DNA from 2 places in the Brevundimonas sp. M20 genome. Region 1 is predicted to be linked to the other one. Evidence: predicted binding sites of a transcription regulator. Region 1 holds the regulator's gene; the other holds the start of a gene.
What was found. The regulator LexA, encoded in region 1, represses DNA repair genes until DNA is damaged. The targets are predictions, from matches to a motif close to ATGTTCNCNANNTGTTCT.

Region 2: the regulator LexA is predicted to act here: its motif matches at 2,650-2,667, upstream of uvrA (excinuclease ABC subunit UvrA).

Annotation. Positions count from the first base shown of each region.
Region 1 covers NZ_CP041243.1:1,476,999-1,481,632, forward strand. The annotation lists gene gltX (glutamate--tRNA ligase) at 1-400, opposite strand, end outside; gene FKQ52_RS07055 (ComEC/Rec2 family competence protein) at 555-2,681, shown strand; gene lexA (transcriptional repressor LexA) at 2,675-3,367, opposite strand; gene FKQ52_RS07065 (hypothetical protein) at 3,561-3,992, shown strand; gene trpC (indole-3-glycerol phosphate synthase TrpC) at 3,989-4,634, opposite strand, start outside.
Region 2 covers NZ_CP041243.1:1,663,785-1,668,418, reverse strand. The annotation lists gene uvrA (excinuclease ABC subunit UvrA) at 1-2,570, opposite strand, end outside; gene FKQ52_RS07950 (hypothetical protein) at 2,773-3,246, shown strand; gene FKQ52_RS07945 (group III truncated hemoglobin) at 3,250-3,729, opposite strand; gene FKQ52_RS07940 (hypothetical protein) at 3,782-4,222, opposite strand; gene FKQ52_RS16640 (hypothetical protein) at 4,350-4,487, shown strand; gene FKQ52_RS07935 (ABC-F family ATP-binding cassette domain-containing protein) at 4,453-4,634, shown strand, end outside.

The sequences.
Region 1 (4,634 bases):
CATCCACGCTCGGCTCACGGTCGCGCCAGGGCGACTCGAAAGTTTTGCCGTCCGCCTTGGCCTGATCCCGCAGGGCGCCGGTCTCTTCGGCGGTCAGGAAGTCGCGATAGGCGTGGCCGCTCTCGAGCAACTGGTTCGCCACCTCGCGGTGGCGGTCGGCGCGCGAGAACTGGAACACCGGCTCCTCGTCGGCGAACAGCTCCAGCCAGGCCATGCCGTCGAAAATGGCCTTCACGGCCTCTTCGGTCGACCGCTCGCGGTCGGTGTCCTCCACCCGGACAAGGAATTTGCCGCCGTGGCGACGGGCGAACAGGTAGTTGAACAGGGCGGTGCGGGCGCCGCCGATGTGCAGGAAACCGGTCGGCGAGGGGGCGAAGCGGGTGACGACGGGGAGGCTCATGCCGGGGTTATAGCGCCGCCCGAGCCTGAGCCTAGCCCTGTCGGCGCGGGAGCGTTTACCGACGCGTCCGGGAAGGTCTTTATCCATAGGTTGTGAAGGTGGAGATTTTGTCGTCATGGTTCTTTCGGGCCATGCGCGGCGGGGGATTTGACGGGTGGCGGCGATCACGCGGGAGACGGTGACGGAGTGGCTGGGTGCGCAGGTCGCGGCCCAGAGCCTGCGCTGGCGTCTGTGGGCGCCGGTGGCGTTCGGCGGGGGCTGCGCGACCTATTTCGCCTTCAGGGCTGAGCCGCCATCATGGCCGCTGCTGCTGTTCGCGGTGGCGGCGTCAGGCGGGTGGCTGGCAGGGCGGCGGCTGCATCTGGCGCGGGCGTGGAGCCTGTGCCTGCTGATGCTGGCCTTTTTCGCGCTGGGACTGGCGGTCGCCAAGCTGAGGACCGATGCGGTGGCGGCGCCCATCGCGCCCGCGCTGGAAGGCCCGACGGTGATCGAGGGCTGGGTGGTCGATGTCGACAGCCCCGGCTCGGCGGGCGCGCGGGCGATCATCGCCCCGGTCCGCATCCGGGGGCTGGCGCCGGAGCAGACGCCGGTGCGCATCCGGGCCACGATCAAGGAGGCGCTGCCGCCCGCGCCCGGGGAGCCGATCCGCCTGTTCGCCATCCTGAACCCGCCGCCCGCGCCGGCCAGCCCCGGCGCCTATGATTTCGGCCGCACGGCCTTCTTCCAGCGGATCGGCGGGGTGGCCTTCAGCCTGGGCGAGACCCGCTCCACGGTCTTGCCCGAGGTCCCATGGCGATTGCGGCTGGTGATGAAGATCAACGCCTTCCGCTTCGATCTGGCGAAGCGGATCGTCGCGCGGCAGGGCGAGCGGGCGGGCGGCGTGGCGGCGGCCATGACCACGGGGCAGGAGGCCTGGCTGGACCCGGCGGAGGTCGATGTGATGCGGGACTCGGGGCTGGCGCACATCCTGTCGATCTCGGGCCTGCACATGGCGGTGGTCGGCGGGTTCGCCTTCTTTCTGGTGCGGCTGCTGGTCGCCCTGTGGCCGTGGCTGGCGCTGCGGGTGTCGGGCAAGAAGGTGGCGGCCTGGGCGGGATTGCTGGCGGTGGGCACCTATCTGGTGGTGTCGGGCGCGCCGCCCCCGGCCGAGCGGGCGGCCATCACCGCCGCCATCGCCTTCCTCGCCGTTCTGCTGGACCGGCAGGCGATCACCATGCACGCGCTGGCGGTGGCGGCCTTTGTGGTGCTGCTGCTTCAGCCCGAGGCGATTGTGACGCCGGGGTTCCAGATGTCGTTCGCGGCTACGGCGGCGCTGGTGGCGCTCGTTGAGGCCTGGCCCCGGCGACCGAAGGAGATTTCGGCCCCGCTGCCCATTCTCGCGGTGCAGAGGACGGGGGCGTGGATCGGGGCGGCGGTGCTGGCCAGTCTGGTGGCGGGCGCGGCGACCGGACCGTTCGCCATGCAGCATTTCAACCGCTCGGCCATGTACGGGCTGGCGGCGAACCTCGCGACAGCGCCGCTGTCAGACTTTCTGATCATGCCCGCGCTGGCGCTGGGTGCCTTGCTGGAGCCTATCGGTCTCGGCGCGCCCTTCCTGTGGCTCGCGGCGAAGGGGATCGAGGTGATGCTGGCCATCGGCGGGTGGACGGCGGGCCTGCCGGGCGCGGTCCGGACCATCGCCAGCGCGCCGGAGATCGTCCTGCCGCTGGCTTTCCTCGGCATCCTGTTCTGCTGCCTGTGGCGCGGGCCGCTGCGGTGGCTGGGCCTGCCGCTGGCCTGTGCGGTGCTGATCTGGCCCAGAACGCCGACGCCGGACCTCTGGATCGGCGACGGCGGCTTGCAGGCGGCGTGGATGCAGGATCGGCAGGCCGTGGTGGCGCGACCCGGCGTGCGGCAGTTCGCAGTCGATGTCTGGACCCGCAGGCGGGGGCTGGAGGCGGTGGAGCGTCCGACTGAGGGCTGGACCTGCGGCCGCTTCTCCTGCGCGCCGGAGACATCAGGACCGGTGGCGCTGTGGTGGGGCAGGCGCGCGCCGACGGCGGAACAGATGGACGGACTATGCCGATCCGCGCCGGTCGTCAGTATACGGACGGTCGTGCGCGAACTGCCGCCGTCCTGCGGCAGAAGGCTGGTTCTCGACGGTCTCGACTACGCCCGGGGCGGCGCGGTGGAGCTGAAACGCGAAGGGCCCGCCGCGGCGAACCGCTGGCGAGCCCGGTGGGTGTCCGACGTGCGCGGGGAGCGGCCGTGGAGCCGCTACGGCGCCGCCGAGGGTCAGTGATAGCGGCGGATCAGGCCGACCAGCTTGCCCTGCACGGCCACCTGATCGGCGCCGTAAATCTTGGTCTCATAGTTGCGGTTGGCGGGCTCCAGGGCGATGGAGGCGCCCTTCTTGCGCAGGCGCTTCAGCGTCGCCTGTTCACCCTCGACCAGAGCGACGACGATCTCGCCCGAGGAGCAGTTCTCGGTCGATTTGATGATGACCATGTCGCCGTTGAGGATGCCGGCCTCGATCATCGAGTCGCCCTCGATCTCGAGCAGATAGTGCTCGCCAGAGCCGAGCATGGCCTCCGGCACCGGATAGCGGGCGGTCTCGTGCTCGATGGCGTCGATGGGGGTGCCCGCGGCGATCTTGCCCATCAGGGACAGTTCACGGGTGTCGTTGGCGGGCTCGGCGGCCTTGGGACGACCACCGCCCTCGATCACGCCGGGCTTGAAGCCGGCATGGCCGCGCGGCGCGCCCGCCGTGGCCTGTTCCGGCAGTTTGGTGACTTCCAGCGCGCGGGCGCGGTGGGCGAGGCGGCGGATGAAGCCGCGCTCCTCCAGCGCCGTGATCAGCCGGTGGATGCCCGACTTGGACGCCAGATCCAGCGCCTCCTTCATCTCGTCGAACGACGGAGACACACCAGTCTCCTGAATCCGTTCGTGGATGAACATGAGCAGTTCGTGCTGTTTGCGCGTGAGCATGCGGCCCTCGAGGCGAATCCGGTTTCCGGAACGCTAGCGGAACAAACCGCAAACGTCCACCAACTGTTCCTGTGGTGTTCCGGTTAAGGTCCGGTTACCACTCATCAGAGGCGTCTGGCGGGGGGGGGGCGACCTGTTGGGCCTTTCGCGCTGAAAAGCTCCGCATTAGGGGAAACGTGGGAGGCGGGAAAACATGGACAGTCATCACATCGCGAAGCTTCAGCGCGTCGTCTTCGAGCGGCTGACCATAGGCGAATCCCGCAAGACTTTGTTCGCCGAGCTGAGCCGCAGGCTGGATGAAACGGCCGCCAACGGCGTGATTCGAGACGCGATCAGGGAAATCGCCGAGCAGACGGCCCAGGGAACCTATGCCGCAGAGGCGAAACGCATCCGCGAGCGCAAGCTGGTCTCGACCGAGATCACCTGGCGAAACATCGGCTTCGTCCTGATGGGCGGCGGGATCGTCTTCACCGCTATCAGCATGTTGGCTGGGCAGCCCGCGCTTGCTCTGGTTCCGGTCGTCGGCGGCTTCCTGATTGTCGTCGTCAACGAGCCGAAGATCAAAACCCGCATTGCGCAGGCGGGTGCGGCGGTGGATCGGCTGCTCGAGGAGAACGAAGCCTAGCCCAGCAACGCCCGCGTCGCCGCTTCCACGTCGTCCTGACGCATCAGGCTTTCGCCGACGAGGATGGCCTGGGCGTGCGCGTCGGAGACTTGCTGGACGTCGTCCGGGGTGAAGATGCCGCTTTCGGCCACCAGCAGCGCCCTCACCGGGCTCAGCATCGCGAGGCGTTCTGTGGTCTCCAGATCGACCTCGAAGGTCCGCAGGGAGCGGTTGTTGATGCCGACCAGATCGCCGCCGAGCTTGCAGGCGCGGGCCATCTCGGCCTCGTCGTGGGTCTCGATCAGGGCGTCCATACCGAAGCGCTCGGCCTCGGCCAGCAGTTCGGCGGCCAGCGTGTCGTCGATCATGGCCAGGATGATCAGGATGCAGTCGGCGCCCAGCGCCCGGCTCTCGGCCACCTGCCACGGGTCCACCAGGAAGTCCTTGCGCAGGCAGGGCAGCGAGACCGCGTCACGGGCGGCGGACAGATAGCTGTCGTCGCCCTGGAAGCTGGGCCCGTCGGTCAGGACGGACAGGCAGGAGGCGCCGCCGCGCCCGTAGGCCTGCGCCAGCGCGGGCGGATTGAAGTCGGCGCGGATCAGGCCCTTGGACGGGCTGGCTTTCTTGATCTCGGCGATCAGGGCCGGGCGGCCGGTGGCTTCG
Region 2 (4,634 bases), 190 kb from region 1:
CGCTTCGACAGCTCCTTGGACAGTTTGACCCTCTGGGCCTCGCCGCCCGACAGGGTCGTCGCCGACTGGCCCACCTTGACGTAACCCAGACCGACGCGCTCCAGCGTCTGCATCTTGTCGCGGATCGAGGGCACGGCGGTGAAGAAGCGCGCGGCTTCTTCCACCGTCATATCAAGAACGTCCGAGATGGACTTGCCCTTGAACACGATCTCCAGCGTCTCGCGGTTGTAGCGCTTGCCGTGGCAGACGTCGCAGGTGACGTAGACGTCCGGCAGGAAGTGCATCTCGATCTTGATCAGGCCGTCGCCCTGGCAGGCCTCGCAGCGTCCGCCCTTCACATTGAACGAGAACCGGCCCGGGCCGTAGCCACGCGCCTTGGCTTCCGGCAGACCGGCGTACCAGTCGCGGATCGGGCCGAAGGCGCCGGTATAGGTGGCCGGGTTCGAGCGCGGCGTGCGGCCGATGGGCGACTGGTCGATGTCGATGACCTTGTCGAACTGCTCCAGTCCCTCGATGCGGTCGAACGGGGCAGGGGCGTCGGACGCGTTGTTCAGACGCCGCGCGGCCGCCTTGTACAGGGTCTCGATGGTGAAGGTCGACTTGCCCCCGCCCGACACCCCGGTGACGCAGGTGAACAGGCCGACCGGAATCTCGCCCGTGACGTTCTTCAGGTTGTTGCCGGTCGCGCCCGAGACCTTGAGCATCCGCTTGCGATTGATCGGACGGCGGCCTTCCGGCGGCAGCTCGATCTCGCGCTCGCCCGTCAGATACTTGCCCGTCAGCGAGTTGGGATTGGCCATGACCTCGGCGGGCGTGCCCTGGGCGCAGACCTGCCCACCATGGACGCCGGCGGCCGGCCCCATGTCGATGACGTAGTCGGCGGTCAGGATGGCTTCCTCGTCATGCTCGACCACAAGGACCGAGTTGCCGAGGTCGCGCAGCCCCATCAGGCTTTCCAGCAGGCGCGTGTTGTCGCGCTGGTGCAGGCCGATCGATGGCTCATCCAGCACATAGAGCACGCCGGTCAGGCCCGAACCGATCTGGCTGGCCAGACGGATCCGCTGGCTCTCGCCGCCGGACAGGGTGCCCGAACTGCGGGACAGGTTCAGGTAGTCCAGGCCGACGTTGTTCAGGAAGCGCAGCCGGTCGGTTATCTCCTTCAGAATCCGCCGGGCGATCTCCATCTGCTTGTCGGTCAGCTTGCCGTTGAGGCTCTGGAACCACTCGTGGGCGTGCTTGATCGACAGCCATGACACCTCGGCGATGTCCTCGCCGGCGATCTTCACCGCCAGCGCCTCAGGCTTCAGACGCTTGCCGCCACAGGCTTCGCAGGGCGTCTCGGACTGGAACCGGCCCAACTCCTCGCGCACCCAGGCCGAGTCCGTCTCGCGCCAGCGGCGCTCAAGGTTCGGCAACACGCCCTCGAAGGCCTTCAGCGTCTCGTACTTCCGGGCATTGTCGTCATAGACGAACTTGATCTTCTCTCCGCCCGAGCCGTGCAGAATGACGGTCTGGGCCTTGCCCGGCAGTTCCCGCCACGGCTTGTCCATCGAGAAGCCGTAATGGGTCGACAGCGACTGCAAGGTCTGGGTGTAGAGCGGGGAGGGCCCGCGCGACCACGGCGCCACCGCGCCCGCATGCAGGGTCTTGTCGCGATCCGGCACCACCAGATCCGCATCGAACGCCAGCTTCACGCCCAGACCGTCGCACACCGGGCAGGCGCCGAACGGGTTGTTGAACGAGAACAGCCGCGGCTCGATCTCGCTGATGGTGAAGCCCGAAACAGGGCAGGCGAATTTCTCGGAGAAGGTGATCCGGCGTGGGCCGGTCTCGCCTTCCATGGTGTTGGCCCATTCGGCCACGGCGATGCCGTCCGCCAGACCCAGAGCGGTCTGCAGGCTGTCGGCGTAACGGCCCTCCAGCCCCTGTTTGGTGACGATCCGGTCCACGACGATGTCGATGTCGTGCTTGAACTTCTTGTCCAGCGCCGGGGCGTCCTCGATAGCGTAGAACTCGCCGTCGATCTTCACGCGCTGGAAGCCCGCGCGCTGCCACTCGGCCATCTCCTTCTTGTACTCCCCCTTGCGACCGCGCACGACCGGGGCCAGCAGCAGGAGGCGCTCGCCGTCGGCCAGCGCCGTCAGCTTGTCGACCATCATCGAGATGGTCTGGCTCTCGATCGGAAGCCCCGTCGCGGGCGAATAGGGCACACCCACGCGCGCCCACAGCAGACGCATGTAGTCGTGGATTTCCGTGACGGTGCCGACGGTCGAGCGCGGGTTCTTGGAGGTGGTCTTCTGTTCGATCGAGATCGCCGGGGACAGGCCCTCGATCAGGTCCACATCCGGCTTGCCCATCAACTCCAGGAACTGGCGGGCATAGGCGCTCAGGCTCTCGACATAACGGCGCTGGCCCTCGGCGTAGATGGTGTCGAACGCGAGCGAGGATTTGCCCGAGCCCGACAGGCCCGTCATCACCACCAGCTTCTCGCGAGGAATGTCGAGATCGACACCCTTGAGATTGTGCTCGCGGGCGCCGCGGACGCGGATGAAGTTGTGCTTTTCGGTCATGGATTCCGGGAACGCGGGGAGGGCCGGGTAGGGTCCGGCGCGACAGCGCTATATGGGGGATGGTTTGGGGAAATCAGCAAGAACATTATAGGAACCGACAACCGCTTTCGCCAGACTGCTGACAGCAGATGGCAGCAGCCCTTCGGTTGCGCCCCCCGGGACCGCCTGACAGTGTGCCCCTTCGGAAGTGGGGAGAGTTCGAATGTTCAGAGCGGTTCCGGTCATCGCGGCGGTGATGATGTCGGCGGGCGTCGCGGCGTGTGGCCTGCCTGCCGCCACCGCCAGCCCCGAACGGGAAGCGGATGCACGGGCCCTGATGGAGGACCTGATCGCGGACCGTGACGATGTGCTGGTCGGCAAGATGTCGATGCAGGTGAATCCGGCTGACGTCCGCGCCCAACTGCCCTTCATGAAGACCCTGGTTCCCGAAGGCCCGCTGCCTGCCGGGACCGTCGCAGGCTGGCGCGCCAATGCCGGCGCCACCGGTTCGACCTATGAGGTCGCCCAGACCTATCAGTATCCCGACCGCACCCTGACTGTCAGCACTGTGTTCCGGAAAGAGGGGGCGGTCTGGAAAGTGCTCGGTTTCCATATCACCCCCACCATGATGGCCGAGCCGCCGGTCCAGGTCGTCCAACCCGCCCCTGAAGCCGGAATGGCCAAGGGCGCGCAATAGGGCTCAGCCCTGCGGCGTCCAGCGCCGCCGGTAGCGCTCGCCTGGTCCAAGAAGGACGTTGTTGGCGTTGGCCACGCCCAGTTCCAGGCTTTCGGCGATGCGTCGGGCGCGCGTCATGAAGTGGGCGGCGGCCGTCGGCGGGCAGACCTCTCGGGTCGTTTCCTCGAAGAGGGCCAACCAACGGTCGAAATGGCCGGCGTCGATGGGCAGAGGCAGATGCTTCGGCGTCGGCCGCCCTTCATAGACGCCGGTGGACAAGGCGACGGATGACCAGAACAGCTTCATCTGCGCCAGATGCGATCCCCAGTCCTCGACCCGCTCCGCGAAGATCGGGCCGATCAGGGCGTCATCACGGACCCGCGCGTAGAAAGTCTCGACCAGCCGGTCGATCATGGCTTCATCAATACCCGTCGCAGCCCGGATACGATCCGTCGCCGCCTGACGACGCGCGGCGAAGGCTTCAGCGGTGTCGGCATGGGTCATGGGGATGATCTAGGCTTCACCGGCCGATGGAACCAGAGCCCGCGGCGCCGCGTCAGTCCGATGCGATCAGGAAGTCACCGGCATTGAACGTCAGCAGGCAACGCGCATCACCGCCCGCCGCGTCCACGGTGCAGTAATCCACCCCGATCAGATCGCGCTGCACCTTGGCGGTCGAACGGTAGCGCCGCCCCTCATGCTCGAACCCCGTATCCATCCGCTCGCTGTGGGGCCCGAGGGCCTGCCAGAAGGCCGCGGCGATAGGACCGTCGCACGTGAACAGCAGCAGTTCATCGCCGCCGTCGATCACCTGCCGGTAGCTGTTCCGTTCGGCGGCCTGCCGGATGCAGTCGGCATAGAGCCGGGCGTGCGGGCCGGTCGCCTGGGTCTCCAGCGGCGCATGGTTCGGCGGAGGCGGCGGCGCCTCCGGGCCATGAACGCAGGCCGCCGTGGCGAACAGGCCCGCGACAGCGGCGAACCGGATCAGATGACGCATGGACAGTCCTCCCGCGCCCAGCCTTTCACGGCCTCGTCAGAGACGCCAGATGGGAAAGGGCTTGCGTCCGGAACGATCCGCACCCATCCTTTCCCTATCGAGTGAGTTCACTGGAGGCCCGACGATCATGATCAGCACGCTGGAAATCGGTTTCGCCCTTTCCGCTGTCCTGCTGACCGTGCTCGCTTATGCCCTCACTCCCAAGCCGAAACCCGTCCGCATCCGCACTCGTGACGCTCGATCGCGTCGCGGCCCGCACGCCTGACGGCCACACCCTCTTCTCTGATCTGAGCCTCGCTTTCGGGCGGGAGCGCACCGGACTTGTCGGCCGCAACGGCTCCGGCAAGACCACCTTGCTGCGCCTGATCGCCGGTCTGTCCGAACCCATCGAGGGCGCGATCAACCGCGCGGG